Regions from separate parts of the Amycolatopsis sp. NBC_01480 genome, predicted to be linked through region 2. Evidence: riboswitches for the same ligand, from Rfam matches in the RefSeq annotation. Region 2 holds a riboswitch; the other holds the start of a gene.
What was found. A riboswitch is a leader RNA that binds a small molecule or an ion and turns the genes downstream of it on or off. The one in region 2 is predicted to bind thiamine pyrophosphate.
Positions count from the first base shown of each region.

Region 1: linked by a shared signal. The riboswitch ahead of OG371_RS08025 (thiamine ABC transporter substrate-binding protein) and the one ahead of thiO (glycine oxidase ThiO) in region 2 are both predicted to bind thiamine pyrophosphate.

Region 1 covers NZ_CP109442.1:1,715,674-1,730,956, forward strand. The annotation lists gene OG371_RS07960 (MFS transporter) at 1-278, shown strand, start outside; gene typA (translational GTPase TypA) at 348-2,276, opposite strand; gene OG371_RS07970 (hypothetical protein) at 2,491-2,649, shown strand; gene OG371_RS07975 (YciI family protein) at 2,747-3,046, opposite strand; gene trpS (tryptophan--tRNA ligase) at 3,253-4,245, shown strand; gene OG371_RS07985 ((deoxy)nucleoside triphosphate pyrophosphohydrolase) at 4,328-4,717, opposite strand; gene OG371_RS07990 (HAMP domain-containing sensor histidine kinase) at 4,851-6,167, opposite strand; gene OG371_RS07995 (response regulator transcription factor) at 6,164-6,874, opposite strand; gene OG371_RS08000 (LolA family protein) at 7,020-8,114, shown strand; gene OG371_RS08005 (ABC transporter ATP-binding protein) at 8,111-9,124, shown strand; gene OG371_RS08010 (ABC transporter permease) at 9,121-9,999, shown strand; gene OG371_RS08015 (ABC transporter ATP-binding protein) at 10,004-11,011, opposite strand; gene OG371_RS08020 (ABC transporter permease) at 11,011-12,657, opposite strand; gene OG371_RS08025 (thiamine ABC transporter substrate-binding protein) at 12,633-13,688, opposite strand; TPP riboswitch at 13,713-13,827, opposite strand; gene OG371_RS08030 (4a-hydroxytetrahydrobiopterin dehydratase) at 13,861-14,151, shown strand; gene OG371_RS08035 (hypothetical protein) at 14,612-15,283, opposite strand; gene OG371_RS08040 (hypothetical protein) at 15,280-15,283, opposite strand, start outside.
Region 2 covers NZ_CP109442.1:2,395,013-2,410,295, reverse strand. The annotation lists gene OG371_RS11405 (N-acetylglucosamine kinase) at 1-877, opposite strand, end outside; gene OG371_RS11400 (SIS domain-containing protein) at 874-1,917, opposite strand; gene OG371_RS11395 (GntR family transcriptional regulator) at 2,063-2,818, shown strand; gene OG371_RS11390 (MFS transporter) at 2,931-4,457, shown strand; gene OG371_RS11385 (threonine ammonia-lyase) at 4,502-5,446, opposite strand; gene OG371_RS11380 (hypothetical protein) at 5,602-6,429, shown strand; gene thiE (thiamine phosphate synthase) at 6,433-7,098, opposite strand; TPP riboswitch at 7,129-7,234, shown strand; gene thiO (glycine oxidase ThiO) at 7,229-8,305, shown strand; gene thiS (sulfur carrier protein ThiS) at 8,305-8,505, shown strand; gene OG371_RS11360 (thiazole synthase) at 8,508-9,269, shown strand; gene OG371_RS11355 (MarR family winged helix-turn-helix transcriptional regulator) at 9,487-9,918, shown strand; gene thiD (bifunctional hydroxymethylpyrimidine kinase/phosphomethylpyrimidine kinase) at 9,915-10,748, opposite strand; gene OG371_RS11345 (phosphatidylinositol-specific phospholipase C domain-containing protein) at 10,861-11,880, shown strand; gene OG371_RS11340 (NADP-dependent oxidoreductase) at 11,936-12,862, opposite strand; gene OG371_RS11335 (winged helix-turn-helix transcriptional regulator) at 12,965-13,360, shown strand; gene OG371_RS11330 (hypothetical protein) at 13,603-13,815, opposite strand; gene thiD (bifunctional hydroxymethylpyrimidine kinase/phosphomethylpyrimidine kinase) at 13,861-14,679, opposite strand; gene thiC (phosphomethylpyrimidine synthase ThiC) at 14,714-15,283, opposite strand, start outside.

The DNA.
Region 1 (15,283 bases), 680 kb from region 2:
CCACCGGCCTGCTCGACGGCCTCGCGATCGGCAGCGTGCGGCCGGACCAGGCGGGCGTGGCCGCGGGCATGTTCAACGCCTCCCGCCTGGCCACGGAGACCATCGGCATCGCCGTGGTGGGCGCCGTGCTGGCCGCCCTCACCCACGACGCGCTGGCCGGCCCGGACTACACGACGGCGTTGCGCTGGGTCTGTTGTGGACTGGGCGTCTTCGCGACGCTGGCGACGGCCGGGGTCGCGGTCCTGCACCGGCACGGCAGTGCGGTCCCTGCCACATGAGAAAAAGCCGTCAAGGCCTCCTTATCTACGCTCAAGGTAGGCAAGGAGGCCTTGACGGCCGGTGAAACGTCAGCCCTGGTCGCGGCTCTTCGCGCGCGAACGCTCCTTCGCGCGGGTCGAGATCTCCAGCGTGACCTTGCGGACGCGGACGACCTCCGGCGCGACCTCGACGCACTCGTCGACCGAGCAGAACTCCAGCGCCTCCTCCAGGCCCATCTTGCGCGGGCGGGCCAGCGTCTCCATCACGTCGGCGGAGGACTGACGCATGTTGGTCAGCTTCTTCTCCTTGGTGATGTTGATGTCGAGGTCCTCGAAGCGCGGGTTCTCGCCCACGACCATGCCCTCGTACACCTCGGCGCCCGGCTCGACGAAGAAGGTGCCGCGGTCGGCCAGCTGGATCATCGCGTACGCGGTGACCGGGCCGGTGCGGTCGGCGACCAAGGAGCCGCTGTGGCGGGTGCGGATCTCGCCCGCCCACGGGAAGTAGCCCTCGAACACGTGGTTCGCGATGCCGGTGCCGCGGGTCTCGGTGAGGAAGTCGGTGCGGAAGCCGATCAGGCCGCGGGCCGGCAGCACGTAGTCGAGCTTGAGCCGGCCGGTGCCGTGCCCGCCCATGTGCTCCATCCGGCCCTTGCGCGCGGCCAGCAGCTGGGTGATCGCGCCGAGGTGCTCCTCCGGCGAGTCGATGGACAGGCGCTCGAACGGCTCGTGCACCTTGCCGTCGATGACCCGGGTGACCACCTGCGGCTTGCCGACGGTCAGCTCGAAGCCCTCGCGGCGCATCTGTTCGACCAGGATCGCCAGCGCCAGCTCGCCACGGCCCTGGACCTCCCAGGTGTCGGGGCGCTCGGTCGGGATCACGCGGATCGAGACGTTGCCGATCAGCTCCTGGTCGAGGCGGGCCTTGACCAGCCGCGCGGTGACCTTGTCGCCGCCGTTGCGCCCGGCCAGCGGCGAGGTGTTCACGCCGATGGTCATCGAGATGGCCGGCTGGTCGACGGTGATCCGGGGCAGCGCCACCGGGTTCTCCTGGTCGGCCAGGGTGTCGCCGATGGTGATGTCCGGGATGCCCGCGATGGCGACGAGCTCGCCCGCGCTGGCCTCGGTCGCCGGGACGCGGGTGAGCGCCTCGGTGACCAGCAGCTCGGAGATGCGCACGTTCTGCACCGTGCCGTCCTCGCGCATCCAGGCCACGGTCTGGCCCTTGCGCAGCTTGCCGGCGTGGATGCGGATCAGCGCGATGCGGCCGAGGAAGTTGGACGCGTCGAGGTTGGTGACCAGCGCCTGCAGCGGCGCGTCGAGGTCCGCGGCGGGCGGCGGCACGTGGCGCAGCAGAGTGTCGAACAGCGGGTCGAGGTTCTCGCTCTCGGGCACCTCGCCGTCGGCGGGCTGCTCCAGCGCGGCCTTGCCGGCGCGCGCGGAGGCGTAGACCACCGGGAGGTCGAGGATCGCGTCGTGGTCGGCGTCCTCGATGTCGCTGGCCAGCTCCAGGAGCAGGTCGTGGGTCTCCTCGACGACCTCGGAGATCCGGGCGTCCGGGCGGTCGGTCTTGTTGACCACCAGGATCACCGGCAGGCCGGCCTCGAGGGTCTTGCGCAGCACGAAGCGGGTCTGCGGGAGCGGGCCCTCGCTGGCGTCGACCAGCAGCACGACGCCGTCGACCATGGCCAGGCCGCGCTCGACCTCGCCGCCGAAGTCGGCGTGGCCGGGGGTGTCGATGACGTTGATGGTCACCTGGCCCTCGGGCGTCTGGCGGTGGATCGAGGTGTTCTTGGCCAGGATGGTGATGCCCTTTTCGCGTTCGAGCTCACCGGAGTCCATCACGCGGTCGACCATCTCGGCGCGTTCGGCGAAGGCGCCGGACTGCCGGAGCATGGCGTCGACCAGGGTCGTCTTGCCATGGTCGACGTGTGCGACGATGGCGACGTTGCGCAGGTCGGGCCGGGTCTTGCCGGACGCGCGGCCGGGTTCGACGGCGGTGGCGCTGGCTGCGGGCACGCGAAGACTCCTGAACTTCAAAGGCGGGTGGGCGGCCGCGTCGCGGGCGGAATCCGTGCGTGCGAGCACGTCCCCGAGCAGCATGGCCGGCTTTGGCCACACGCGGACCCCACAATCATACCTCCCGCCGAACTGTGAGTACCGCCACGCCCCTGGATCGGTTAGGCTCACCTAAGCTGGAAACCCGGACGTCACCGGCGACAAGGGAGCCTTCGTGGGCAAGAAACACCCCGCCGACCCACGGGCGGTCGTGCGCAAGCTGATGAAGGCCGGCAAGGTCAAGAAGAAGTGCTGCCGGTCGAAGCCGCGCTGCAAGAAATGCCCGGTGCTGGCGTTGAAAAAGGCCAAGAACGACCTGGTCAAGGCCGCCTGAGCCGGGTTCCGCGACGCGGCTCGGCCCGGTCTTCGCGAGCAGTGGCAGCGGTGACAGTGCGAGCCTGCTCACACCGTCGCGCGACCGGGCCTGGAAGTCAGTGCGGAACGGCCTCGTTGACCAGCCGCAGCTCCGGCGCCGTCTTCGTCGGGGAGAACTCGATCACCTCGTACTGCGCGAGGTGCTGCACCGAGAACGGGTCGGTCGCCAGGATCGCGTCGAGTTTCCCCCGGGCCATCGGGCGGGTGATGATCACGCCGCCGATCCGCGGGTTCCGGCGGCCCGAAGCGAGGAAGTGCCCCTGCTCGTACTGCTTCGCGAGCCACTGCGCGTGGTCCGGCAGCACGTAGTCGATCTCCTCGATGGGCGCGGTGTAGTTGAGCAGCACGACGAACATCCCCCGACGGTAGCCCCGGGGCCGCCCCACGGCATCCGGATGTGCCCTAGACTGTGACCCATGCTCGCGCCGAACAACCAGTGGTGGCCGCCCCTCGGCGGCCCCGAAGTTCTGCGCTGACATACCAGCGAAGGCCGCCCCGGTGGGCGGCCTTCTCGCTTTCTGCGGGTCTCCTCCCGGGGCACATCCAGGGAGAGGAAAGACCCATGGTCCAGCTGTCCGGCATCACCCCGTCCGGCCACACCCAGCTCGGCAACCACCTCGGCGCGATGCGCCGCTGGGCGTCCGACGGCGGGCCCGACGACCTGTACTTCGTCTCGGACCTGCACGCCATGACGACCCAGCACAACCCGGCCCGGCTCCGCTCGCTCGCGACTGAGCAGCTCGCGGTGCTGGTGGCCTCGGGCATCCCGCCGGAGCGCGTGTTCGTGCAGTCCGACATCGCGAAGGACCTGGGCGCGCTGACCTGGGTGCTCGAGTGCACCTGCGCGTACGGCGAGGCCGCGCGGATGATCCAGTTCAAGGAGAAATCGGCCCGCGGCGAGGTGGACGGCAAGCCCGGCGGCCAGGCCGGCGTCCGGCTCAGCCTGCTGACGTACCCGGTGCTGATGGCCGCCGACATCCTGTTGCAGGGCGCCGACGAGGTGCCCGTCGGCGAGGACCAGCGGCAGCACGTGGAGCTGGCGCGGACGCTGGCCAAGCGGTTCAACACCACGTACGGCGAAGTGTTCACCGTGCCGACGGCCGTGCTTCCCCTGACGGGCGCGCGGGTGAAGGACTTCGCCGACCCGACCCGGAAGATGTCGAAGTCCGCGCACGACTCGGCCGGGGTGGTGTTCGTGCTCGACGAGCCGGACCAGGTGCGCCGCAAGATCCGCCGCGCGCGCACCGACGGCGGTTCAGTGCCTGCGTATGCGCCGGAGACCCGGCCGGGGATCGCGAACCTGCTGGAGGTGCTCGCCGCGTGCACCGGCGGTGATCCGGCCGAGCTGGCCGACGAGTACGCGTCCTACGGCGTGCTCAAGGACGCGGTCGCCGACGCCGTGATCGAGGAGCTGCGGCCGATCCGGGAGCGCACGAAAGCGCTGCTCGGCGACGTCGCGGAGCTGGAACGGGTGCGCAAGGCCGGGGCCGCGCGGGCGGCGGACCGGGGCGCGCACCGCGTTTCGGCGGCGCTGCGGCTGATCGGCGCCGGCTGAAGAGCCGCGTCCAACCAGGGCCGTCCAACCAGGGGTGGCGCTTTCGCTTGTGCCGCAAGCGAAAGCGTCATCCCGGCACGCTTCAGACGAGCAGCGCGCGCAGGTCCGGGATCAAGCCGCGATCGGCGGGCAGCCAGTCGATGTCGTCGAGGTCTTCCGGCCCGACCCACTGCAGCGCGGTGTGCTCGACGGCGCGCGGCTCCTCCCCCGGCGAGATCAGCGCGGCGGTGTACACCCGCAGCACCTTGCCGCCCGGCAGCGGCACCTCGGCGCCGACGCGCTGCCCGATGGTGACGGTGACGTCCAGCTCCTCCTGGCACTCACGCGCCAGCGCGAACGCGTCGGTCTCACCCTCCTCGACGCGCCCACCGGGCAGTTCCCACTGCCCCGCGTGATGCGGCGGCCACGCCCGCTGCTGGGCAAGCAGCTTTCCGTCGCGCACCAGCGCGGCCCCGACGATGACCCCGTCCATCCGGACAGTCTCCCGCACCCACCCACCCGCCGAGTGCCCAGCCCTCACCCCTGCCCGTTGTGCTCTGAAGGCCACCATGAGAGACCTATATGCCCTCAAGGCCACCTTCAGAGCATCCGCAGGCAACCCCTGCCTAACGCGCCGCCCGCCAGGACACTTCGAACCGCGCACCGCCGTCCGGGGACTCTCCGACGCGGACGCGCCCGCCGCGCCGTCGCACGGCCTCGGCGACCATCGCCAGCCCCAGTCCGGTGCCGCCGGACGCGCGCGCCCGGTCGTCGGAAACGCGGTAGAAGCGGTCGAAGACCTTGGCCCGGTGCTCGGGCGCGATGCCCGGCCCGTCGTCGTCCACGACCACGCGCACGTGGCCGCGCGAGGCGAGCACCGAAACCACGATTTGCCCGGTGGCGTAACGGGAAGCGTTGCGCAGCAGGTTGTCCAGCACCAGCTCGACCTCCGAGTGCGCGGCCGAAGCCCAGGCCTGCGGAACGGCGGTGCTCACGCGCGTTTCCGGCGCCCCTGCGGGCAGCCGATCGACGGCCGCGCGGACTTCCGTCACCACTTCCACGGGCTCCGCGGGCGGCACCTCGCCGGCGTCCGAACGGGCCAGCGACAGCAGACCGTCCAAAAGGGACGAAAGCCGTTCGGCCTCGGTGAGGATGTCCGAAAGCGTCTCCTGAGCCAGCTCCGGATCCGGGTTGGTGACGGCGACCTCGGCCTGCACCCGGATCGACGCGACCGGCGAACGCAGCTCGTGCGCGGCGTCGCCGGTGAAGCGGCGTAACCGATCGCTCACCTCTTCCTGCCGGACGAGCAGCGCGTTGAACTCCTGTGCCAGCGCGCGCAGCTCGTCGTGCGACGTCGGCAGCGGCAGCCGCGAGCCCGGCGGCAACGCGCGCACCAGCCCGCGCATCCGCGCCACCGGCCGCAGCGCGAACCGCACCACCAGCCACGTCGCGAGCCCGGCCACCGCCGCGCCCACCAGCGCGACGACCACCAGCCAGACCCCGCCGTACTCCACCGCCGCGGCAAAGCCGACCAGCCCGGCGCCCGCGAGCACCAGCCGCTGCGCGCCGTCCGGCACGGTGACGACCTGGCCGCGCCAGCGCGAATCACCGGTCTGCACGGGCAATCCGGCCTTGAGCTGCATGACCTGCGTGGAGTCCAGCCGCGGCGCCGCGCGGCCGTCGAGGGAGCCGCCCGCGATGTCCAGCACCCGCACGGTGACCGGGTCGCGCGCGGTCAGCGGCTGCCCGGCCGAAACCTCCGCCGTCGCCGAGTTGAGCGCGGCCGTCAGCTCGTGGTCGACGGAGTCCACCAGCAGCGGCTCCAGCCGGTTCGCCGCCAGCGTGGCCAGCCCGAGCAGGCAGAACAGGGTGATCGTCGTGGCCAGCACCGTGATGCGCACCTGCAGCGAACGACCGCGCCACCAGGACAGCGAGCCGATCACAAAACCTCGTCCAGCTCAGCGTCCGAAGCCAGGTAGCCGTGCCCTCGGACGGTCCGCAGCAGCGAGCCCGCGCCCACCGCGTCGAGCTTGCGCCGCACGTAGCCGACGTAGACCTCCACCAGGTTCCGCGTCACGGCCTGCTCCTCACCCCACACCGCGCGCAGCAGCTCGTCCTTCGTCACCACCGTGCCGGCCCGGCCGACGAGCACCTCCAGCAGCGCGAACTCCCGCGGGCTGAGCGGCACCTCGGCGCCGTCCCAGCGCACCTGCCGCAACGCGCGGTCGACCTCCAGCGCACCGAGCTTCAACGCGCCGCGTGAGGCGTCCGGCCCGGCGCGCCGCAGCGTCGCGCGCACCTGCGCGACCAGCACGACGAAGGAGAACGGCTTCACCAGGTAGCCGTCCGCACCGAGGTCGAGGCCGTCGGCCTGGTCGACCTCGCCGTCCTTGGCCGAAACGAGCAGCACGGGGGTCACCACGTTCTCCGCGCGCAGCCGTTCCAGCACGCGGTAGCCGGACAGGCCGGGCAGCATGATGTCGAGCAGCACCACGTCGAACGTGCCGGTGCGCGCGAGCTGCAGCCCGGTCGGCCCGTCGGCGGCCGTGACCACGTCCATGCCCTCCGCGCGCAGCCCGCGCTGAAGCGCCTTGCGCACGCCGGGCTCGTCGTCCACCACCAGCACTCGAGGGTTCACGAGGCTCATCATGACCGGTTTGCGCTGCTCCTGCGCGAGCTCTCAGCGCGATCTCAGCCGCGACGGCCGAGCATTCAGGGGTATCTCAGCCTCGGGAGGGAAACCTCTGAGCCGGGAGCCGGGCACACTGGGGCTCGGAAACACAGGGAGAGACACCATGGATCCGAAGAAGAAAGCGATCACCGCCGCAGTAGTCGGCACCGCGCTCGGCGTCGGGGGGCTCGTGGTCGTGGCCATGCCCGCCTCGGCCGGAGCCGCGCCGAAACTGCCGGAGGTCAGCGCCGAAAACCTGGTCCAGTCCGTGATGACCGCGAAGCCGGGGGCCTTCGACGGCACGGTGAGCGTGAGCAACAACCTCGGCCTGCCGAACGTGGGGAACGCGATCCCGGGGGCGAGCGCGCTGAACGTCGACTCCGCGCACGTGTTCAGCGACGGTGCGGGCAAGTCGAAGGTCTCGCTCACGCAGGGCAGCTCGCAGGAGACGATCATCCACGACGGCACCACCGTCTGGGACTACAGCTCGCAGAAGAACACCGCCACCAAGACGACGATCCCGGCGGACATCGCCGCGAAGCCCGGTGCGGGCGCGGACGCGTCCAAGATGACGGACCCGGCCACGGCGGCCCCGCAGCTGCTCGCGAAGGTCCGCGAGACCAGCACCGTGTCGGTCGACGGCACGGCCACGGTGGCCAACCGCCCGGCGTACGAGCTGGTGCTGACCCCGAAGCCGACCGAGCGCACGCTGCTGCGCGAGATCCGCGTCGCGGTCGACTCGCAGACCCGGATGCCGCTGCGGGTTTCGGTGCTGAGCAACGGAACCACCACCCCGGCGCTGGAGCTGGCGTTCTCGGACATCGAGTTCACGCCGCAGGCGGCGAGCGAGTTCGCCTTCACCCCGCCGAAGGGCGCGAAGGTGACCGAGAAGACCGCCAAGGTCGATGACCAGACCAAGGCCGAGGCCCAGCAGGCCCAGCAGGCCACCAAGGTCGTCGGCGACGGCTGGGACACGGTGATCACGGGCAAGCTGCCGGCCGACGCGCTCGCGCCGAAGCAGTCGTCCGGCTCGGCCGGAGGCCGGGGCATGGACCCGCAGAAGCTGCTCAGCCGGGTCGCCAAGCGCGTCAGCGGCACCTGGGGCAGCGGCTACCTGTTCACCACCAAGGTGGGCGGCGCGGTGCTGACCGACGACGGCCGGTTCGCCGCCGGCGCGGTGCCGGAGCAGGTCCTGTACGAAGCGCTGGGCACCAAGTGACCAGCACGGTCGAGGCCGGGGCGGGCACCTCTCAGGAGGCGCCCGCCCCGGCGGTCCCGCTCGCCGCGCGGACGCGGGGCCTGCGCAAGGTCTACCGCGGCACGGTCGCGGTAGACCACGTCGACCTCGATGTGCCCGAAGGCGCGGTGCTCGGCATGCTCGGCCCGAACGGCTCGGGCAAGACCACCACGATCCGGATGCTGCTCGGGCTGGTGCGCCCCACCGAGGGCGAGGTGGAGCTGCTCGGCCGGCCGATGCCGGACGGCGCGGCGCACGCGCTGCCGGACGTCGGCGCGCTCGTCGAGGGGCCGGGCTTCCACCCGTTCCTTTCCGGGCGGGACAACCTGATCCGGTTCGCGGCAGCCGAGCCGCGGCTGACCTCGGCGGGCATCCCGGCCGCGGTCGACACGGCGCTGGAGCGCGTCGGCCTCACCGATGCCTCACGGCGCCGGTACAAGGGCTACTCGCTCGGCATGAAGCAGCGGCTGGGGCTCGCGGGGGCGCTGCTCGTGCCGCGGAAGATGGTCGTGCTCGACGAGCCCACGAACGGCCTCGACCCTGCTGGTACCAGGGAGATCCGCAGGATCGTGGCCGAGCTGCACGCCGACGGCGTCACGGTGCTCGTCTCTTCGCACCTGCTCGCCGAGGTCGAGGCGACATGCACGCACGTCGCGGTGCTCCAGTCCGGGAACGTCGTCGCGCAGGGGGAGCTGTCCGAGCTGCTGGAGTCGGGGAACGCGGCGCTGCTCGTGCGCACGCCCGACGCCGAGCTCGCGGTGGAAACGTTGCGGGACAACCGGATCGGGGCCCGGCTGACGCCGGACGGGGTCCGCGCGGACCTCACCGCGACGGCCGCGCCCCGGGTGCTGGAGGTGCTCGTGGGCGCGGGGGTCGCGGTCCACGAGGCCACCCGGGCGCGCACGGGCCTGGAGGACCTGTTCGCCCGGCTCACCGAAGGCGGCCCGGCGGCCGGTTCTTCCGTTCCAGCCGATTCCGAGGGGGACGCATGACCACGCAGGCAATCGCGCTTCCCGCGCCGCGACTGGGCCACGACACGGTGCCGTTGCCCAGGCTGGTCGCGGCCGAGCTGCGCTGGATCTTCCGGCGGCCGCGCACGCTGGCCGTGCTCGGGCTGCTGGCGCTGATCCCGATCGTGATCGGCGTCGGGCTCACGCTGGTGAACCAGTCCGACGTGAGCAGCGGCCCGGCCGACAGCGGCGCCGCGCTGGTGGGGGCGGCGGTCAACAACGCGCTGGTGCTGCCCATCGCCGCGATGGTGATGACGCTGACGCTGCTCCTGCCACTGGCCTCGGCCATGGCCGGCGCGGACGCCATCGCGGGCGAGGCGGCCCACGGCACGTTGCGCGGCTGGCTGATCGCCCCGGTCAGCCGGGGCCGGCTGCTGGCGGTCAAGGCCTTCGGCGTCGCGACCGTCTCGGTGGTGGCGGTGCTGGCCATGTGCGTGACCGGGGTGGTCACCGGGCTGATCATCAACGGCACCGGCGGGCTGTTCACCCTGTCCGGCACCACACTGTCCCTTGTGGACGCACTGGGCCGCATCCTGCTGGCGGCGGCCTGGATCGTGCTGCAGCTGTGGGCGGTGGGCGCGGTGGCGCTGGCCGTGTCCAGCTTCACCGAGCACCCGATGCTCGTGGTCGCCTCGGTGCTGGCCGGGAACATCGTGTTCACCATCCTCGGCTTCCTGACCTCACTGAACTGGCTGCACCCGTTCCTGCTCACGCAGAACTGGACGCTGGCCCCGGCCGAGGTGCTGCAGGATCCGATGTCGTCCACGATGCTGGGCGAAGGCGCCCTGCGCGCGGTCTGCTACATCGTGGTGGGCCTCTCGATCGCGTACGCCCGCCTCACCACGCGCGACGGCTGAGTATTCAACCGACGACGGCGATCCCGTCCGGGTCCAGAGTGAGCCGGACGGGATCGCCCGCGCGCAGATCCGCCGTCACCGGCGCGACGGCGTCCACAGTGGACTCGTTCACGGAGACCACCAGCCGCACGTGCTCACGGCGGTGGACGGCGGCCGTCACCTCGCCCTCGATGCCCGTTTCCGCTACACGCAACGCATGCGGCCTGAGTCCCAGCCGCACCGGGCCGTCCGGGACCGCGGCAAGCGTGACGTCGCCGAGCGGCGTCCGCACCACTCCACCTTCCGCGACGCCGTCGGCGAACGAGGTCACGCCCAGGAACCGCGCCACGCCGTCGTCCACCGGCTGCTGCCAGACGGACCGGACCGCGCCCTCCTGACGGATCTCCCCGGCGTCGAGCACCGCGACCCGGTCGGCGAGCGTGAACGCCTCCTCCTGGTCGTGCGTCACCAGCAGGGCAGTGATCTTGTTGCGCCGCAACAACTCCGCCAGGTCGATGGCGAGCTGCTCACGCAGGCCCGCGTCCAATCCGGACAGCGGCTCGTCCAGCAGGAGCAGCCGCGGCTCCGGCGCCAGCGCGCGGGCGAGCGCGACCCGCTGGGCCTGGCCGCCGGACAGCTCCGTCACGCGCCGTCGTTCGAAACCGGTGAGCCCGACGAGGTCCAGCAACGCCTTCACGCGCGCGGCGTGCTCGCGCCGTGGCACGCCGTGCATCCGCAGCCCGAACGCGATGTTGGCGGCGACGTCGCGGTGCGGGAAGAGCTGCCCGTCCTGGAACACCAGGCCGAAGCCACGCCGGTGCACCGGGACCGGCGCGAGGTCGGTGCCGTCCCAGCGCACCGAGCCCGAGGTCGACGGCTCCAGCCCGGTGATCGCGCGCAGCAGCGTGGATTTCCCCGAGCCGGACGGGCCGAGCAGCGCCAGCACCTCGCCGTCGGCGATGTCGAGGCGCGCGCCGCGCACCGCCGCGAACGATCCATAGTGGACAGTCAAGTCCCGTACCGAAAGCGCCACTAGAACTCCCCCACCGAGCCGTGCCCGCGGACCGAGCCGAAGCGGTCGATCAGCGCGACGGCCGCCACGGTCACCACCATCAGCAGCGCGCACGCGGCGTACGCCATCTGGTTGTTCAGCTCGCCCGGCCGCCCCATCAGCGTCGCGACGGCCACTGGCAGCGTCGGCGCGTCCGGGCGGGCGAGGAAGCTCGTCGCCCCGAACTCGCCCAGCGCCACGACAAAACCGAACCCCGCGGCCGCGACCAGCGAGCGGGCCGTGAGCGGGAAGTCGATCTCGCGCCAGACTCGCACCGGGCTCGCCCCCAGCGTCGACGCGGCTTGGCGCAGCCGGACGTCCACCGCGCGCAGCACCGGCAGCACCATCCGCACCACCAGCGGGATGATCACCAGCGCCTGCGCGAGCGGCACGAGCATCGGCGACGTCCGCAGGTCGCCGGGCAGCGCATCGAGCGTGATGAGGTAGCCGAAGCCCACCGTCACGGCGGAGACGCCCAGCGGCAGCATCAACGCCGCGTCCATCGTCTCGCCCATGCCGCGCGCGAGCCGGCCGGGCGCGCGGCGCAGCGCGACCAGCACCACGCTGGCCAGCACACCCACGGCCATCGCGAGCAGTGTGGCGTCGGTGGCCGCGGCCAGCGAGTTCTTCGCCGCCGTCCAGCCGGAGACCTGCAACGCGTCGTTCGCGCCGTTACCGGACAGCGCGCGGTACCCGGCGAGGCTCCAGCCGTTCTCGCCGGACACCGACTCGGCCAGCAGCGCGACGATCGGGGTCATCAGCAGCGCCAGCACGACGGCGGCGGCGCCGACCGTCCACCACTCGCCACCGCGCGGCCGGCGGGCCGTGACCAGCGCGGACCGCAGCCGGACGGCGTTCTCCCGGCGCCGCCGCGCCATAGCGCCGAGCGCCAGCGCCGCCAGCACGGCCGCGAACTGGATCAGCGACAGCGCGGCCGCGCCCGAGAGGTCCAGCAGGTCGACGGTGCGCAGGTAGATCTCGGTCTCGAGCGTGCGGTACTGGCCGCCGCCGAGGATCAGCACCACGCCGAAACTGGTGGCGCAGAACAGAAAAACCACCGCGGCCGCGGACGCGACGGCCGGTCCGAGTGCGGGCAGCGTCACCGTGCGGAACGCCCGCCACGGCGACGCTCCGAGCGCCCTGGCCGCCTCCGTCGCGCGCGGGTCGAGGTGCGACCACAGCCCGGCGACGGTCCGCGCGACCACCGCGACGTTGAAGAACGCGTTCGCCAGCACCAGCGGCAGCACGCCGCCGTCCGGCCAGATCGCGCGGAAGGCGAGGCCGACCACCACCGTCGGCAGCACGAAGGGCACCAGCACCAGCATGCGCGCGAGCCCGACGCCGGGCAGCCGCACGCGCGCGAGCAGGTACGCGACCGGCAGGCCGGCCAGCAGGGCGACCACCGTGGACGCCGCCGCGCTGGCCAGGGTGAACCCGGCGAGCCGCCACGTCTGCGGGTCGGCGAGCACGGTGTCGACGCCGCCCGCGGAGAAGCCGCGGCCGACGATCGCCACCACCGGCCAGGCGAAGAACACCGCCAGGAACGCCACGGGCAGCAGCCCGAGCAGCGCGAGCCCGGCCGTGCGGAGGGTGCGCGCCGGGGTCAGGCCCCCATGAGCGAGCGCCATGCACCGATCCACTTCTCGCGGCCGGCCTGTACCTGGTCGGCGGGCAGCGTGGCCGGATTCGAGGGCAGCGGCGCCACCTGCGCCCAGCCCGCGGGCAGGTCGACGCCCTGGCGCGCCGGGTAGACGTACATGTTCGCCGGCACCGTGGTCTGGAACTGCTGGGACAGCAGGAAGTCGACCACCTTCTGCGCCTGCGGCAGGTTCTTGCTGCCGGTCAGCACGCCCGCGTACTCGACCTGGCGGTAACAGGTGTCGAGCAGGGCCTTCGTGCGCGGCTTGCCGTCCGGACCCACCTCGGCGGCGGGCGAGGAGGCGTACGAGACGACGATCGGCCGCGGCCCCTTGCCCGAAGAGCCGGAGAAGTCCTTGGTGTAGGCCTCTTCCCAGCCGCTGTCGACCTTCAGGCCGTTCGCCTTGAGCTTGGTCCAGTAGCCCTGCCAGCCCTGCTCGCCGAACTTCGCGATGGTGCCCAGCAGGAACGCCAGCCCGGGCGACGCGGTGGCCGGGTCCTCGGCGACGGTCAGGTCCTTGTACTTCGGGTCGGCCAGGTCGTCGTAGGTCTTCGGCTCCGCGAGGCCCTTGCTGGTGAAGTAGCCGGAGTCGACGTTCACGCAGACGTCGCCGAGGTCCACGGCGGAGAGCCGGTGCTCGGGGTCCACGGAGTAGCGCTGCGGCCCGCGGTCCGCCTCGGGGCTGGTGTAGGGCTGGAAGACGCCCTCGCCGAGCGCCCGGGAGGCGAACGTCGAGTCGACGCCGTACGCGACGTCGCCGATCGGGTTCGCCTTCGTGAGCACCAGCTTGTTGGTCAGCTCGCCGGCGTCGCCGTATTTGACGACCTTCAGCTTGAGCCCGGACTGGCGCTGGAACGCGTCGAGCACGTCCTGGGGCGCGACGAACGAGTCGTGCGTGACGAGCGTGACCTCGGGGGTCTGCTGGGCGCCGCCGCCCGAGCCGCCGGACAACGAGCAGGCACTCGCCAGCACGGTGACCGTGGCCACCGCCAGCGCCGAGCGTGCGGTCCGCGGATTCATCTGCTGTCCTCCTGCACTGGCCGGCGGCAGGAGAACGAGCCTCCCTGCGCCGGCATGATCCGGATTCAGGTGCGAACGGTCGCGGGTCTACGGGCACCCGCCTCTCAGCCCGGCGTACCGGACTCCCGTGGCAACCGTGCAGCCTAGCCGAGACGGGATCACCATTGGGCACATGGCGAAAATCATGAACGACTCGCAGGCCGACGAGGCCCTCCGAAGCTTCACCGACTGGCACCGCTCGGACGTGACGATCATCCGCACAGCTGAGCTGGCGAGCTTCCCGCAGGCGATCGAGGCGGTAGACCGCGTCGCCGTCCTGGCGGAGGCCGCCGACCACCACCCGGACATCGACATCCGCTGGCGGACGCTCACTTTCCGCCTCAGCACCCACTCCGAAGGCGGCCTGACAGCGAAGGACTTCGCACTGGCCCGCCAGATCGATGAGGTCCTCGCAGCCCTCTGACCAGGTGTGATCTCCGATACCGCGGCAACACCTGGGCCCTTCTCGCGCGTCCTCCCTACGAGGTTTCATCAACGCAGGGAGGACCAGGGGATGACTCAGGCAATCGTGGTGGGAGCCGTCTCATTCGGCTTGATGGTCGCGGCCGCGGGCGGTGTGCTCTGGCACACCGTGCGTAACCGCCGTGATCTCAGCCACAGGCGGTAACACACTCCATGATCGATGCGCTAATCCAGCGGAATATCCGGCACTCGCCCCGCTAGGACACGTCATGAACAGCACTTCCGCCACCCTCTCCACCTCCCAGCGCGCCTGGGTCACGACCTTCGCCACGGCCGTCACCCTGCTGGCGGTCCTGGTGCTCGGCCTGATCGGCTGAGTCTCCGCGCAAGCTGAGCCGTGGGGCCGCTGACAGGGCCGGATTCGCGAAGATCGAATCCGGCACTCCAGAGGCCCCACGTGATCACCGATCGCGCCAGGCCTGACGTGTGCTGAGCGCACCGCTGAGACACGTCAGGGCTTGTCCGGGTGGTCCGCCACCCACGGCCCGAGGTGCTTGACGTAGTCCGCGGGCGGCGGCGGCAATGGCACCTGGGGCGGCCGCTCCGGCACCATCGACTTGGCCAGGTCCCCGCGCCTTCGCCGCGATGTCCTGCACCGCTTCGGGATGCCCCAGCCGGGCGTTGCCGACGATGAAAACACGCCGGCGACCGTCACGGACCGCGCTGACAACCCCGCCGTAACCCGGCTCCCCGGCGAACAGCAGCCGCCCGGCCGGCGCTTCGACGTCCTTCACCAGCCCCTGCATCTCGGCCACCTCGTGGCCGCTTCGCGGGTCGGTGAGCAGCAACGTGGTGCTCCGCTTTTCCCACGCCCGCCAGGGGATCAGCCCACCCAGCTGCTCGACGACCGGCACCCGCTGCCACCGCAGGTGCTTGTAGCCGAACTCCCGCCAGGGGTAATTCGCGAGCACGTTGACGATGCCGTCCTTGTTGTACGCCCGGTCCGGCAGATAGGACTTCCGCACCACCACGCTGTACTCGGCATTGAGCACGTTCGCCTCGACGAACCGCCGGGTCTCGGCATCGGCAAGCGCCGCACCGGGCCGGATGGGGACGTTGATCGTCATGGTCAC
Region 2 (15,283 bases):
GCACGGCGGCGCCGACCGGACTGCCCTCGGCGAGCACACTGCCCACCAGAACCAGGGGGGTCGACTCGCCAGGCTCGCGCGTGGCGAGCGCCAGTGAGACCAGGAAATCGGCTGCCCGGGCGACGATCTCCACCGCGGCGGGCTCCCCGGCGGTCGCCGCGGCGCTCACGAGCGGGGCGAACCGGGCCAGCCGCACGGGCGGTTCGGCGTTGGCCTTGGTGATGAGCGCGTTCGCGGTGGCGGCCCGGTCCGCCTCCGTCTCGACGGGTCCGATGTGGAAAGTCGGCTGACCGGAAGCGAGAGAGTCCACAGCGGACGGTCCGGCCGCAGCCGCGAGCACGGCGGCCGGCAGCCCGGTGAGGTCGGCGCCGCCGCGCAGTGCCGCCAAAGTGGACCGAACCGCTTCGCGGCCGAGCCAGTACGCCGAGCCCTCGTCGCCCAGCAGCCAGCCGTAGCCGCCCGCCCTGGCCGCAGTGCGGCGTTTGCGGATGCGGCAGGCGATGGAGCCGGTGCCGGCGACGAGCACGGTGCCGTCCGGGGCCGAGGTCGCCGACGCGTACGCGACCTCGGCATCGGCCACCGTGCGGACCACGCCGCCGAGCCCGATCCGCTGCCACGCCGCGTCGAACACCGCCGCGACGCCCGGGTCGGAGAGCTTGCTCACCCCGGCCATGCCGACCACGGCGGCGACCACGCCGGTCCGCCCGTCGAGCGCGGCCGCGATGGCGTCCGCGATCCGGCCGGCCGCGACCTCGGGCGAATGGGCGTTCGGGTTCGCGCCTTCGCCCGAGGCCGAGCCCAGCACAACGCCGGCGGCGTCGACCACGATCGCCCGGGTCGACGTGCCGCCGGCGTCCACGCCTACGACGAAGCTCACCGGGTCTTGGTGACCTTCAGCAGCCCGCGCGGGCTGTCGGGGTCGCCGCCGCGGGCCAGCGAGAGGCCCAGCGCGATCCGCTGGATGGGCAGGATTTCCAAGATCGGCGCGAGTTCTTCGGCCGACGGCGCCACCGGGATCCGCAGCGCGGCCGGCACCTCCGCGGACGCCGAGCCCACCGCGAGCACGTCGGCGCCGCGCTTGCTGACGGCGTCGAGCACCTCGGCCATCGCGTGGCCGCCCTGCCCGGCGCTGGTGACCGCGAGCACCGCGGTCTCGCCGTCGACCGCCGCGACGGGACCGTGAAGCAGGTCCGCGCCGCTGTACGCCCGGGCCGCGAGGTAACTCGTCTCGGCCAGCTTCAGCGAGCCCTCCAACGCGGTCGCGTACGAGTAGCCGCGGCCGGTGGTGAGCACTCGGTCGACGAAGCGGTAACGGTCCACGGCGCGCTGAACGCCTTCGGCCGCACCGTCGAGCGTCTGCTGCGCCAGCTCGCCCAGCTTCTCCGCGTCGGCACCCTTGCCGCCGCGGATGGCGTCGATGAACAGGTACAGCGCGAGCAACGTCGCGGAGTACGTCTTGGTCGCCGCGACGGCTTTCTCGACGCCCGCGCCGATGTCCACGCCCAGCTCCGCCGCCGCGCGCAACGGCGAGTCGAGTGTGTTCGTGACGGAGACGGTCAGCGCGCCCTGCCGACGCGCCGCCTCGGTTACCTCGATCAGGTCCGGCGAGCCGCCGCTCTGGCTTACGGTGACGAAGAGCACGTCACGCAGATCCGGGCGTGCGCCGTAAAGGGTTGCGGTGGACGGCGACACTAGACCGGCGGGCAGGCCGAGGAGTACCTCGATCAGGTACTTCGCGTACAACGCAGCGTGATCACTGGAACCACGGGCGGCGAGCAGAGCGAAACGCGGGGGGTTTTGTGAAATCCTTTCAGCTACTTCCGCAATTCCGGCCTGCCGCTCGACGAGCCCGGCCAGTACGGCAGGCTGCTCCGAGATTTCCGCGGCCATGTGCTCGCCGGGATGTTGTTGGGTCATCACTTTCCTCTCCGCCGGGACTCCGGGCCCCGGGTGTGCTGAGCGGCGTGCGGTCAGGTCTAGACCAATGCTAGCCGGGCGGAGCGTTTGTGGTGAAGGGTACGTTTCCTGATGGGGAAGTGGCGCGTTAGTGAGGGAGCCGTTCATGTTGGAGACATCCCCCGCGGGTGAGGCGGGGACTGCCGCGGGTGTGCGCGGGCAGCGCGAACCCAAGTACTGGGCGCTGAAGCAGCATCTGCTGGATCTGCTCGACGCCCTGCCGCCGGGTTCGCCGATCCCGACGGAACGGGCGCTGGCGGGCGAGTTCACCGTGTCCCGCACGACGGTGCGCCAGGCGCTGGCGGACCTGACCGCCGAGGGCCGGCTGCACCGCGTCCAGGGCAAGGGCACTTTCGCCGCGGAGCCGAAGCTCGCGCAGCGGCTCCAGCTCTCGTCGTACACCGAGGACATGCGCAAGCAGGGCCTGAAGCCGTCGTCGAAACTGATCGAGCTCGAGGAGCTGGCGGTCGAGGGCGAGCTGTCGAAGCTGCTGGCGATCCGCGCGGGCGCGAAGATCCTCCGCCTCCGGCGGCTGCGGCTGGCCGATTCCCAGCCGATGGCACTGGAGACCACGCACCTGCCGCTAGGCCGGTTCCGTGGGCTGCGCAAGCACATCACGGCGGGCGGCTCGCTGTACGCGGTGCTGCGCGAGCACTACGGAGTCGAGCTGGAGCGCGCGGAGGAGACGATCGAGACCTCGCTCGCCGGCCCGCAGGAGGCCGAGATGCTCGGCGCGGACGTCGGCATGCCGGTGCTGATGCTGACCCGGCACTCGTTCGCCACCGACGGCAAGCCGGTGGAGTTCGCCAGGGCGATCTACCGCGGCGACCGCTACAAGTTCGTCACGACACTGCTTCCGTAGGCCCGGTTCGGGTGCTTGCGCCCGAACCGCCGCCGGGCCACCGTGTGCGCATGAACCTGAAATGCGCCCGGTGACCGCGGCCGAAGCCACCGGGATCCGCTGGGGCACGCCGATGGCCAGGGGCGTGCTCTGGACGACGATCCTCGGCTCGGGCATGGCGATGCTCGACGGCAGCGTGGTCAACGTCGCGCTGCCGCGGATCGGCGAGGAGCTGCAAGCCTCCGTCGCGGGCCTGCAGTGGATCCTCGACGGCTACCTGCTCGCGCTGGCCGCCCTGATCCTGGTCGCGGGCTCCCTCGGCGACCGCTACGGGCGGCGTCGCGTGTACCTCGTGGGCGTGGTGTGGTTCGGCGTCGCCTCCGGGCTGTGCGCCGCCGCGACGTCCACCGAGATGCTGGTGGCGTTCCGGATCCTGCAGGGCATCGGCGGCGCGCTGCTCACCCCCGGCTCGCTGGCGATCCTGCAGTCCTCGTTCGCGCACGACGACCGGGCCCGCGCGATCGGCGCGTGGTCCGGGCTCGGCGGCATCGCCGCGGCGGTCGGCCCGCTGGTCGGCGGCCTGCTGGTACAGGTCTGGTCGTGGCGGCTGGCGTTCCTGATCAACCTGCCGGTGGCGGTGATCGTGGTGCTGATGGCGCGCCGTTACGTGCCGGAGTCGCGGGACACCGCGGCCACCGGCCACCCGGACTTCGGCGCCGCCGCGATCGGCGCCCTCGGGCTCGCCGGGGTGACCGGCGCGCTGGTGGAGGCGCCCGGCCGCGGCATCGGCGACCCGATCGTGCTGGTCGCGCTGGTCGTCGGCGTGCTCGGGCTCGGCGCGTTCGTCTGGCTCCAGCACCGCTCGCGCGAGCCGCTGGTGCCGCCTTCGCTGTTCCGCGACCGCACGTTCACGCTGTCCAACGCGCTGACGTTCGTGGTCTACGCCGGGCTCGGCGGCGTGCTGATGCTGATGGTGATGCAGCTGCAGGTCTCGCTGGGCTACTCGCCGACCGCGGCCGGGCTCGCCGGGCTGCCGATCACGATCATCATGCTGCTGCTCTCGGGCCGCTCCGGCGCGCTCGCGCAGCGCATCGGGCCGCGGCTGCAGCTGGTCGTCGGCCCGATCGTGGTGGGGGCCGGGATGCTGCTGCTGATGCGCGTCGAACCCGGCTCGTCCTACCTCGGCTCGGTGCTGCCCGCCGTGGTCGTGTTCGGCCTCGGCCTGGCGACGGTGGTGGCCCCGGTGACCGCGACGGTGCTCGCGGCGGCCCCGGACCGCTACGCCGGCGTCGCCTCGGGGGTCAACAACGCGATCGCCCGATCGGGTGGACTTCTGGCAGTGGCCGTGCTGCCCGCCGCGGCCGGGCTGACGGGTTCCGCCTACCGCGACCCGGTCGCGCTGACCGCGGGCTGGCGGATGGCCCTGCTCATCTGCGCCGTGCTGGCGGTAGCGGGCGGCCTCATCGCGTTGGGGATTCACAACGGCGTGCTCGGCGCCGGGGCCGGCGAGACCGGCTCTGCCGACGCCGACACCGCGGTCGCCGAGGACACCGGGCCGGCCACGGCCCATCCGGCCGAGGAGTCGCCGCACCCGGGCGACTGCTTCCACTGCGGCGTCGAAGGCCCGCCGACCTACATCCGCCCGGTGAAGAGCTCGTGAGTGTTCATGACGGTTAGAACCGGCATGAACACTCACGAGCCTGGTTACGCGAGCAGCTCCGCCAGCAGCGCGGGGTCGATGTTCCCGCCGGAGACCACGGCCACCGTGCGCCCGCCCGGCAGCTCGCCGGCGTGGTGCAGGAACGCGGCGGCGGCGGTCGCCCCGCTCGGCTCGGCGATCAGCCGGGCCTGCCGGGCGAGGGCGCGCACGGTGTCGCGGATCTCGTCTTCGGTCACCGTGACGATGCCGTCGAGCACCGTCCGCAGGTGCGCGAACGTGAGCTCGGAGGGCTGCGCGCGCAGGCCGTCGGCGATCGTCCGGGCGCGCCGCTCCATCGGCCACTCGACGCGGTGGCCGGCCCGGAGGCTCTCGGCCGAGTCCGCGGCCAGCTCCGGCTCTACGCCGTAGACCTTCGCTTCCGGGCACAGCGCCTTGATCGCCGTGCCGATGCCCGCGGCGAGTCCGCCGCCGCTCACCGGCACCAGCACGGTGTCGACGTCCGGCAGGTCGGCGGCGATTTCCAGGCCGATGGTGCCCTGCCCGGCGATCACGTCGAGGTGATCGAACGGCGGGATCAGCGTCAGCCCGCGCTCCTGCGCGATGGCCAGCGCGGCCGGCGCCTGCTCGGCGATGGGCACCTCCACGACCTCCGCGCCCCAGCGGCGGGTGGCGTCCACTTTGAGCCGCGGCGCCACGTCCGGGACCACGATCACGGCCGGGATCCCGAAGGTGTGCGCCGAGTACGCCACCGCCTGCGCGTGGTTACCGCTCGAATACGCGACGACGCCGCGAGCGCGGTCCGTGTCTTCGAGTGCGGCGATCGCGTTGTACGCGCCGCGGATCTTGAACGCGCCGATCTGTTGCAGGCTCTCGGGTTTCAACCACAGCTCACCGGAAACCCAGGGCTGGCGAAGCAGCGGCGTGCGCACGGCGGTGCCCGTCACCCGCTGGGCGGCCGCCTCAATATCGGAGATCGTCACGAGTCGCATGTGCCGATTATGTCAGGAGAATGTGAGCTCTAGTCCGTCCATTATGGATAGTCAACGTGGCGTCGCTCACCAATGGGCAACGAAGGGAGTTCCCCAGACGACTTACACGTTGGAACCAACAAGGGAAACTGGGCGGGGACAAGCAGATCGGGATCATGAGCGAGGAGCAAGAGAAGACGTCCGGGCAGGATGCCAAGAAGGGTTTGCGGCTGACGCCGGTGCTTGCCGCCGCGCTGGCCGCGGTGACGGCGGCACTGCTGGGCTCGACGCTCGGCGTGGCCGGGACCGTGGTCGGCGCCGGGGTGGCGAGCATCGTCACCACCGTCGGCGGCGAGCTGTACCTGCGCTCGCTGCAGCGCACGCGCGACGCCGCGCTGAAGGCCCGCTCCGTGCTGGCCACGGCCGGGCAGCGCCGTGGCACCAACGGCGGCGGCCTGGAACCGGTGGAAGACCCGGCGCAGATGCCGACCATGTACATGTCGACTCGCATCCCGGCCGACCCGTCCGAAATGCCGACGGTGCGGATCTCGAAGCTCACCGGTCCGCAGGACACCAGCGCCGGGGAGACCGAGCCCGAGCCGGCCGGTTCGTTCGTCGACAAGCTCCGGAAGCTGCGCTGGCCCTTGATCATCGGCACCAGCGTGGTCGCCACGGCCATCGCGATCGTGTTCATGCTCGGCCTGGAAGGCGCCACGAACGGCAAGGCCGGCGCGGGTTTCTACCACAGCAACCCGGGCACCAGCCAGCAGCAGAACCGCCAGGACACCGCACCGACGACGTCGCAGAACACCGCGCCGCCGACCGAGACGTCGTCCAGCACGCCGACGTCCTCGCAGGCGCCGACCTCCTCGTCCACCCCGTCGACCTCGCCGTCGACGGACAGCAACCCGCCGTCGAGCTCGGTGCCGAGCACCGGGACCTCGCAGCCGCAGACGAGCCAGCCCCAGTCGAAGGCCGCCGTGCCGACGAACGCGAACCCCTGACGGTCAGCCCAGCCGGCTCTTCAACGTCCGGGCGGCAGCCTTGGGGTCCTCGGCCTCGGTGATCGCGCGGACCACCACGATCCGCGACGCGCCGGCGTCGAGGACCTCGGGCAGCCGCTCCAGGTCGATCCCGCCGATGGCGAACCACGGCCGCGCCGGCCCGGCCGCAGCGGTCGCGCGCACCAGGTCGAGGCCGGGGGCGAACCGGCCGGGCTTGGTCGGCGTCGGCCAGCACGGGCCGGTGCAGAAGTAGTCCACGCCGTCCTCGGCCTCGGCGGCCTGGGCCTGTTCGGCCGAATGCGTCGAACGGCCGATCACCACGTCCTCGCCGAGGATCCGGCGCGCCAGCGGCACCGGGATGTCGTCCTGGCCCAGGTGGAACACGTCGGCGCCGACAGCCAGGGCGACGTCTGCGCGGTCGTTCACGGCCAGCAGCGCACCGTGGCGGGCACAGGCTTCCGCGAGCACTTCCAGTGCCGCGATCTCCTGCTTCGCTTCGAGCGGCGCGCCGCCGGTCTTGTCGCGCAGCTGGACGATGTCGACGCCGCCGGCCAGCGCGGCGTCGACGAACTCGGCCAGGTCGCCGCGGGCAGTGCGGGCGTCGGTGCACAGGTACAGCCGGGCGTCGGCCAGACGCGCGCGGATCCGGTCTCCGGTCAAGGCGGGCATGGCGGCGACGTTACCCGCGCGCTACGGTGGACTCGTCCGCACGGGAGCCCGGGACACGGGCTGAGAGGGAGCTGCCGCTCCGACCGTGGAACCTGATCCGGGTCATGCCGGCGCAGGGAGCGTGATTCCCTTGAGCGAGAACCTGACCGTCGTCGGCGGCGGTGTGATCGGGCTGTCCGCGGCCTGGCGCGCGGCCCGGCGCGGCCACCACGTCACGGTCTTCGACCCCGAGCCCGCCCGCGGCGGGGCGTCCTGGCTGGCCGGCGGGATGCTGGCGCCGGTGACCGAGGCGTGGCCCGGTGAGGAGCACGTGCTGAGCCTCGGCGAGGAGTCGCTGCGGCGCTGGCCGTTGTTCGCCCGCGAGCTGGCCGCCGAGGGCACTGACCCGGGCCTGGCCGAGCACGGGACGATCGTCGTCGCGTTCGACAGCGCAGACGCCGGGCACCTGGACATCCTGGCCGGTTACCTGCGCTCGCTGGGCCGCGACGTCGAGCAGCTCACCGGCCGGGAGGCGCGGCGGCTCGCGCCCGGCGTCGGCGCCGTCCGCGGTGGCCTGCACGTGCCCGGTGACCTGGCCGTGGACAACCGGAAACTGCTCACCGCGCTGTTCGACGCGTGCGTCCGGCGCGGGGTGGAATTCCGCCGGGAACGGGTGGAGGGCCTCGACGGCGTCGCGCCGGTGGTGCTCGCCGCCGGGGCCTGGACCGGGCGGCTGCACCCGCTGCTGGAGTCCGCTGTCCGGCCGTTGAAGGGCGAGATCCTGCGGCTGCGCCCGCGCCGCGGCTGCCTGCCGCCCCCGCCATACACCGTGCGCGCGATGGTCGAGGGCCGGCCGATCTACCTCGTCCCGCGCGCCGACGGCGAGCTGGTGCTGGGCGCGACGCAGTACGAGGCGGGCTTCGACCAGGCCGTCACCGCGCGTGGGGTGCGTGAGCTGCTGGAAGGCGCGGAACGGATCCTGCCCGGCATCACCGAGTACGAGCTGGTCGAGATCGCCGCCGGGCTGCGGGCCGCGAGCCACGACGCCCTCCCGTACGTCGGGGAACTGGGCGAAGGCGTCTTCGCGGCGACCGGGCACCACCGCAACGGGCTGCTGATGGCCCCGGTGACCGCGGACGCCGTGGTCGCCTGGCTGGCCGGGGAGCCGCCGCCGGACGAGATCGGCGCGGCCACGCCCGCCCGCCTGTTGGAGAAGGAGCGAGTCTGATGGAGATCAAGGTCAACGGCAGCTGGTGCGAGTTCCCGGACGACACCACGGTCGCCGACGTCCTCGACGCGAAGGGGGCCGCGCGCCAGGGCGTGGCCGTCGCGGTGAACGGCGAGGTCGTCCCGCGCGGCGCGTGGGCGGACTCGGTGGTGCCGAAGGGCGCGAGCATCGACGTGCTGACCGCGGTCCAGGGAGGTTGAGCATGACGGACGGGGACCAGCTGGTCATCGGCGCGCACAAGCTGTCTTCGCGGCTGATCATCGGCACCGGGGGCGCGGCGAACCTCGCCGTGCTGGAGCGGGCGCTGGTCGCGTCCGGCACGGAGCTGACGACGGTCGCGATGCGCAAGGCGGACACCGGCGGCGGCTCCGGGGTGCTCGCGTTGCTGCGGCGCCTGGGCATCGGGCTGCTGCCGAACACCGCGGGCTGCCGGACGGCCGCCGAAGCCGTGCTGACCGCGCGGCTGGCGCGCGAGGCGCTGGAGACGGACCTGATCAAGCTGGAGGTCCACGCCGACGACCGCACCCTGCTGCCCGACCCGGTCGAGACGCTGGACGCCGCCGAGCAGCTCGCCGCCGACGGGTTCACCGTGCTCGTCTACACGAACGACGACCCGGTGCTCGCGCTGCGCCTGGAGGAGGCCGGCTGCGCGGCCGTGATGCCGCTGGGCGCGCCGATCGGCACCGCGCTGGGCATCCGGAACCCGCACAACATCGAGCTGATCGTCTCGCGCGCCTCGGTCCCCGTGGTGCTGGACGCGGGCATCGGCACCGCCTCCGACGCCGCCTTGGCCATGGAGCTGGGCTGCGACGCCGTGTTGTTGTCGACGGCGGTCACTCGCGCGTCCGACCCGGAGCGCATGGCGTCGGCGATGCGCTCCGCCGTGGTCGCCGGCCGGCTGGCCCACGGTGCCGGGCGGGTGCCGCAGCGGTTCTGGGCCCACGCGTCCAGCCCGCCCCGGTGAGCGGGAGTCCACTGTGATCAAGGGCCGGGGATCAAGGGCCCGGGATCAACGGCCCCGGGCGCAAAGGGGTAGGCCGATGGGTGCGTTCGGACCGCGTCGAGTGTGGAGAGTGGTGATTTAGTCCGCGTTTAACGCGGATCGAGCACGGTCAGGCCGTATGGTTGACGGCACCTTTCCGGCGCACCAGCGGCGGGCAAAGCGGCAGAAGGAGCCAGCCGTGACCCTCACTTCGGTCCAGGATGTCGCGGGCCGGTTGTACCTCGCCGTCGGCCGGCTTTCGCGATCGCTGCGGCAGGCGGGGGTCCCCGGGCCCGGGCACGGCGCCATCTCGGCGCTCGCCACGCTGGTGCACTCCGGGCAGCTGCGCCTCGGCGACCTCGCGGCGAAGGAGGGCGTCGCGGCGGCCACCATGTCGCGCATCATCGCCACGCTCGTCGAGTCCGGGTACGTGACGCGCGAGTCCGACCCGGTCGACCGCCGCGCCTGGCTCGCCCGCGCGACGGAAGAGGGCGAGCGGCTCGTCTCCGGCGTCCGGTCCACCCGGGTGCAGGAGCTGAACCGGCGGCTCGACCGGCTGGCCCCCGAGGACCGTGAGGCCATCACCGCCGCGCTGCCCGCGCTGGAGGCCCTGCTCTCCGACGAGGTCTAACGCTCTTCCGGGGCCAGCCGCCAGAAAGCCGACACCGGCCCGATTTTCGCGCCCATCGGGTACGCGTGCTCGACCGCCTGCGAGACGAACCACTTGCCGTACCGGGCCGCCTCCACCACGGACATGCCCTTGGCGAGGCCGGCCGTCAGCGCGGACGCCATCGTGTCGCCCGCGCCGTGGGTGTGGGGCGTCTCGTAGCGGCGGCCGGGCAGCTCCACGAACGTCGAGCCGTCGAAGAGCAGGTCGACGCACTCCGGGTCGGACCGCAGGTGGCCGCTCTTGACCAGGACGTACTTCGGGCCCAGCCGGTGCAGCACCACGGCGGCGGCGTGCATGCCCTCGCGGTCGGTGACGGTCAGGCCGGTGAGCAGCCGCACCTCGTCGAGGTTCGGGGTCAGCACGGTGGCGCGCGGCAGCAGCTCGTCGCGCACCGCCGCCAGCCCCGCGTCGTCGAACAGCGGCTGGCCGTGCATCGACGCGGCCACCGGGTCGACCACGAAGGGGACTTTCGCGTCGCGCCCGATCTCCGCGCGGTCGCACGCGGCGGCCACGGCGTGGATGATCTCGGCCGACGCCAGCATGCCCGTTTTCGCCGCGCCCACACCCATGTCCGTCGCGACGGCCTCGATCTGCCCGGCCACGATGTGCGGCGGGATGTCGGTGCGATCGTGCACGCCGAGCGTGTTCTGCACCGTCACGGCGGTCACGGCGACCAGCCCGTGCACCCCGCAGGTGAGGAACGTGCGCAGGTCCGCCTGGAGCCCGGCGGCGCCGCCCGAGTCGGAGCCGGCGATGGTCAGCGCGGAGGGCGGGGCCGGGTTTTCAGTCATGGCACGTTCCGACTTCTGGTCTAGTCCATTTGGTCAGCTGTCCTTCATCCACAGTCCATCACGGTGGCACAGTGTGAAAGCCATTGCACTACCGGTGGGCGAAGGGGCCAGGATGAAGATTTCCTCAGTGGTCGTGGTGGTCGGCGCGCTGGTCGCGGCGGCACTGACCGGGGCGACCGCGGCGAGCGCGGACAGCCCGAAGATCTCGCACGTGACGACGGTCGGCGTGCACAACACCTACGACCCCGCGGCGTACCCGTATCTGGCGCAGGCGCTGGACAACGGCTCGTCGCTGATCGAGCTGGACGTGTGGCCGGACATCATCACGCACGAGTGGAAGGTGAGCCACTCCAACCCGCTGGGCAACTCGAACAACTGCGTCGCCGCGTCCTCGGCGGCCGACCTGTACTCCGGCGGCACCAACAAGGATCTCGAGTACTGCCTCGACGACATCCGGATCTGGCTCGCCGCGCACCCCGGGCACACGCCGCTCACGCTGAAGCTGGAGATGAAAACGGGCTTCTCCACCAACACCGGTCTCGGCCCGGACTCGATCGACGCCGCCTTCCGCGCGCACCTCGGCGGCGCCGTCTTCAAGCCCGCGGACCTGCTCGGCAGCTACGCGACCCTCGACGACGCGTCCAAAGCGGACAATTGGCCGAGCGTGGACTCCTTGCGCGGCAAGGTGCTGACGGAGATCATCCCGGGCACGGTGGAGGAGGGGAACCCGACCGACACGCTGCACACCGACGTCGAGTACGGGAACTACCTGCTGGCGCAGAAGGCCGCCGGCAAGCTGGGCGACGTCCAGATCTTCCCGACCGTGCACAACGCGGCCCCCGGCGACCCGCGGGACAAGTACACCGCGGAACTCAAGCCGTGGTTCGTGGTCTTCGACGGTGACGCCAGCGCGTGGGTCACGCAGACCGGGCCCGGCTGGTACGACAGCAACCACTACTACCTGGTGATGACCGACGGGCAGAACGTGGCACCCGCGATCGACGACCACAACCCGACCGTCGACCAGGCCAACCAGCGCGTGGCGGATCTGGCCAAGCAGCACGCCTCCGTGGTCACGTCCGACTGGACGGGCCTGACCACGGTGCTGCCGCAGGTGCTCACCCGCGGCTGACGTTCTGATGTACGGCTGAGGCCACCGCTCCCCGCGGTGGCCTCAGCCGTCTCGGTCAGATGGTGGTGAGAACCAGCTTGCCGGTCACCCGCCCGGATTCGCCGACTTCGTGAGCCTTCGCCACGTCTTCGAGCGGGAAAGCCTGGTCGACGTGCACGGCGAGCTTGCCCGCCTCGATCAGCTCGACGAGGCCGAGCAGGCCGATCTGGTCGGGCTCCACCAGGATCCCCTCCGCGCGCACGCCTCGCTGCGACGCTTCGGCCGCGGCTTTTTCGCCGACGCCGCCGGGCACGGCGACCAGCAGGCCGCCCTTGGCCAACGACGGCAGCCAGCGCAGGTCGCTGTCCTCGCCGACCAGCCCGAGGACGATGTCGACGTCGGCGGCCGTCGCGCTCTCGTCGCGGTAGTCGATCGGCTCGTCGACGCCGATCGACCGCAGGAAATCGTGCTTCGCCGCGCTGGCCGTGCCGAGCACGTATGCGCCGCGCGCCTTGGCGATCTGCACGGCGAGGTGGCCGACGCCGCCCGCGGCCGCGTCCACGAGCACCCGCTGTCCACTCTGGACTCCCGCGACGTCCACCAGCGCCTGCCACGCGGTCAATCCGGCCAGCGGCAGCCCGGCGGCCTCGGCGTGCGAGATCCCGGCCGGCTTGCGCACGAAGTGCCGTGACGGCGCCGTCACGTACTCCGCGTACGCCGCCGCCTCGCGCGGAAACCACGGCATGCCAAGGACTTCGTCACCTTCGCGCACGCCGGTCGCGCCGAAGCCCGCCTCCTCGACGACACCGGAGACGTCCCAGCCGAGCGTGTACGGCGGCTCGCCGAGGAACACCGCGTGGGCGCGCGACTTCCAGTCGACCGGGTTGATGCCGGCGGCGTGCACGCGCACCAGCACCTCGGTCGGGCCGGGCACCGGGCGGGCGGCCTCGATCACCTGCAGCACCTCCGGGCCGCCGAACTCCCGCTGGGTCACCACGCGCATCTCGGGTCTCTCCTTCTTGTTGTCGTTCGTGAACCGCTCTCCTATGCTCGGACTGTTCGTCACTTTTCGCTAGAAGGCACTTCCCGGTAAAGTAGGTACCTGATGGAAACTAGCTGCGACCAGGACGGACCCTGGGACGTCTACCTCAAGAGCTGCCCCTGCCGCGACGTGCTCGACCTGCTCGCGAACAAGTGGACGGCGCTGGTGCTCGGTGCGCTCGCGCGGAGCCCGCACCGTTTCGGCGAGCTGCGCTGGGCCGTCGACGGCATCAGCCAGAAGATGCTGACGCAAAACCTCCGCACCCTGGAGCGCGACGGCTTCATCACGCGCACGGTGTACCCGACCACTCCGCCGACGGTGGAGTACGCGCTCACCAAGATGGGCGCCGAGGTCGGCGCGCACCTCATCGCCCTCAGCTCGTGGTCCCAGGCCAACTTCGACCGCATCCGCGACGCCCGCTCGACCTACGACAACCGGACGCTGGAGCCGGTCACCTAGCGCTCAAGTGTCCTTTTCGGACAGTGTGACGGGTTCGGCGGCCGGTCCTTGCTCGGCGAGCTGCCGGACGCGCAGGTAATAGCGCTCGCCGCCCAGCGGCCCTACCCGGGCACCAGCATCTGCAGGTCAGGCCGGTCTCGTTCGTCGAATGCGCCCCAATGTGGCGTTCGGTGCGCTGGACGCACCGAACGCCACATTGGGTGCGCTCAACGCAACCAACGCCACATTGGGGCGTTTCAGGGTCAGCTGAACCGCGGGCCGATGTTCAGTTCGCGGGCTCGCAGGTCCGCGAGGTCACGGCTTTCGGCGATGCCCGGGGACGGGGTGAGGCCCGCTTTGCGGAGCAGCTTGATCACGGACGCCGGCTGGTGCGCGGTGACCAGCCGGTCGACCTCGGTGCGCAGGTCTTCGGGCAGGCTGTTCCACAGGGCGCGGGTGCTGGTTTCGTCGGTCACGGCCACCAGTCTGGCCGCTCAGCCGGCGAGCTGCCACCACGCCGGTCAGTCCGCGAGCCGCCAGAACGGCGAGACCGGGCCCACCCCCGCGCCGAGCGGGTACGCCTCCGCGACGCACCGTTCGATGAAACGCTTCGCCTCCGTGACGGCCGTTGGCACGTCCGCGCCCTTCGCGAGCGAAGACGTGATGGCCGAAGCCATCGTGTCGCCGCCGCCGTGGGTGTTTTCCGTGTTGATGCGGGCGCCGGTCAGCTCGATCGGCTCGGTGCCGTCGTACAGCAAGTCCACGCAGGTGTCCGTGTCGCGCATGTGGCCGCCCTTCACGAGCACCCACCGCGAGCCGAATTCCAGCAGGGCCTCGGCCGCCGCGCGCTGGGTGGCCGGGTCGGTGACCGTGATGCCGGTGAGCAGCCGCACCTCGTCGAGGTTCGGCGTGATCAGGGTGGCGCGTGGGAACAGCTCGGTGCGGATCGCCTCGAGCGCCTCCTCGCGCAGCAGCGCGTGCCCGGTCATCGACGCGGCCACCGGGTCGACCACAAACGGCGTGTCCGTGCCCCGTCCGATGTGGACTTCGTCGAGCGTTTTCGCCACTGCCTGGATGATCTCGGCGGTCGCGAGCATGCCGGTTTTCGCCGCGTGCACGCCCATGTCCGACGCGACGGCCTTGATCTGCGCGGTGACCACGTCCACCGGGATCTCGGTGAAACCCTGCACGCCCAACGAGTTCTGCACCGTGACGGCGGTCAGCGCGACCAGCCCGTGCACCCCGTTCGCGAAGAAGGTGCGCAGGTCGGCCTGCACGCCCGCACCACCGCCGGAGTCGGATCCGGCGATGGTGAGGGCGGTGCGCGGTGCTGTGTTCATGGCCCCTCCGCGGGAAAGAACACGTCGGGGCGGGTCATTGACCGACCACGGGCAGGTAGACCTTGTTGCCGTGCTCGCCGAACTCGGCCGACTTCTCCGCCATGCCGGCCTCGATGGCCTCCACAGTGGACAGACCGTGCTCCTCGGCGTACTTGCGCACGTCCTGGGTGATCCGCATCGAGCAGAACTTCGGGCCGCACATCGAGCAGAAGTGCGCCGTCTTGGCCGGCTCCGCGGGCAGCGTCTCGTCGTGGAACGAGCGGGCGGTGTCCGGGTCGAGCGACAGGTTGAACTGGTCGTTCCAGCGGAACTCGAAGCGCGCCTTGGACAATTCGTCGTCCCACTCCTGCGCGTGCGGGTGGCCCTTGGCGAGGTCGGCGGCGTGCGCGGCGATCTTGTACGTGATCACGCCGGTCTTCACGTCGTCTCGGTTGGGCAGCCCGAGGTGCTCCTTCGGCGTGACGTAACACAGCATCGCCGTGCCGTACCAGCCGATCTGCGCCGCGCCGATGGCCGAGGTGATGTGGTCGTACGCCGGCGCGATGTCGGTGGTGAGCGGGCCGAGGGTGTAGAACGGCGCCTCGCCGGTCAGCTGCTCCTCGAG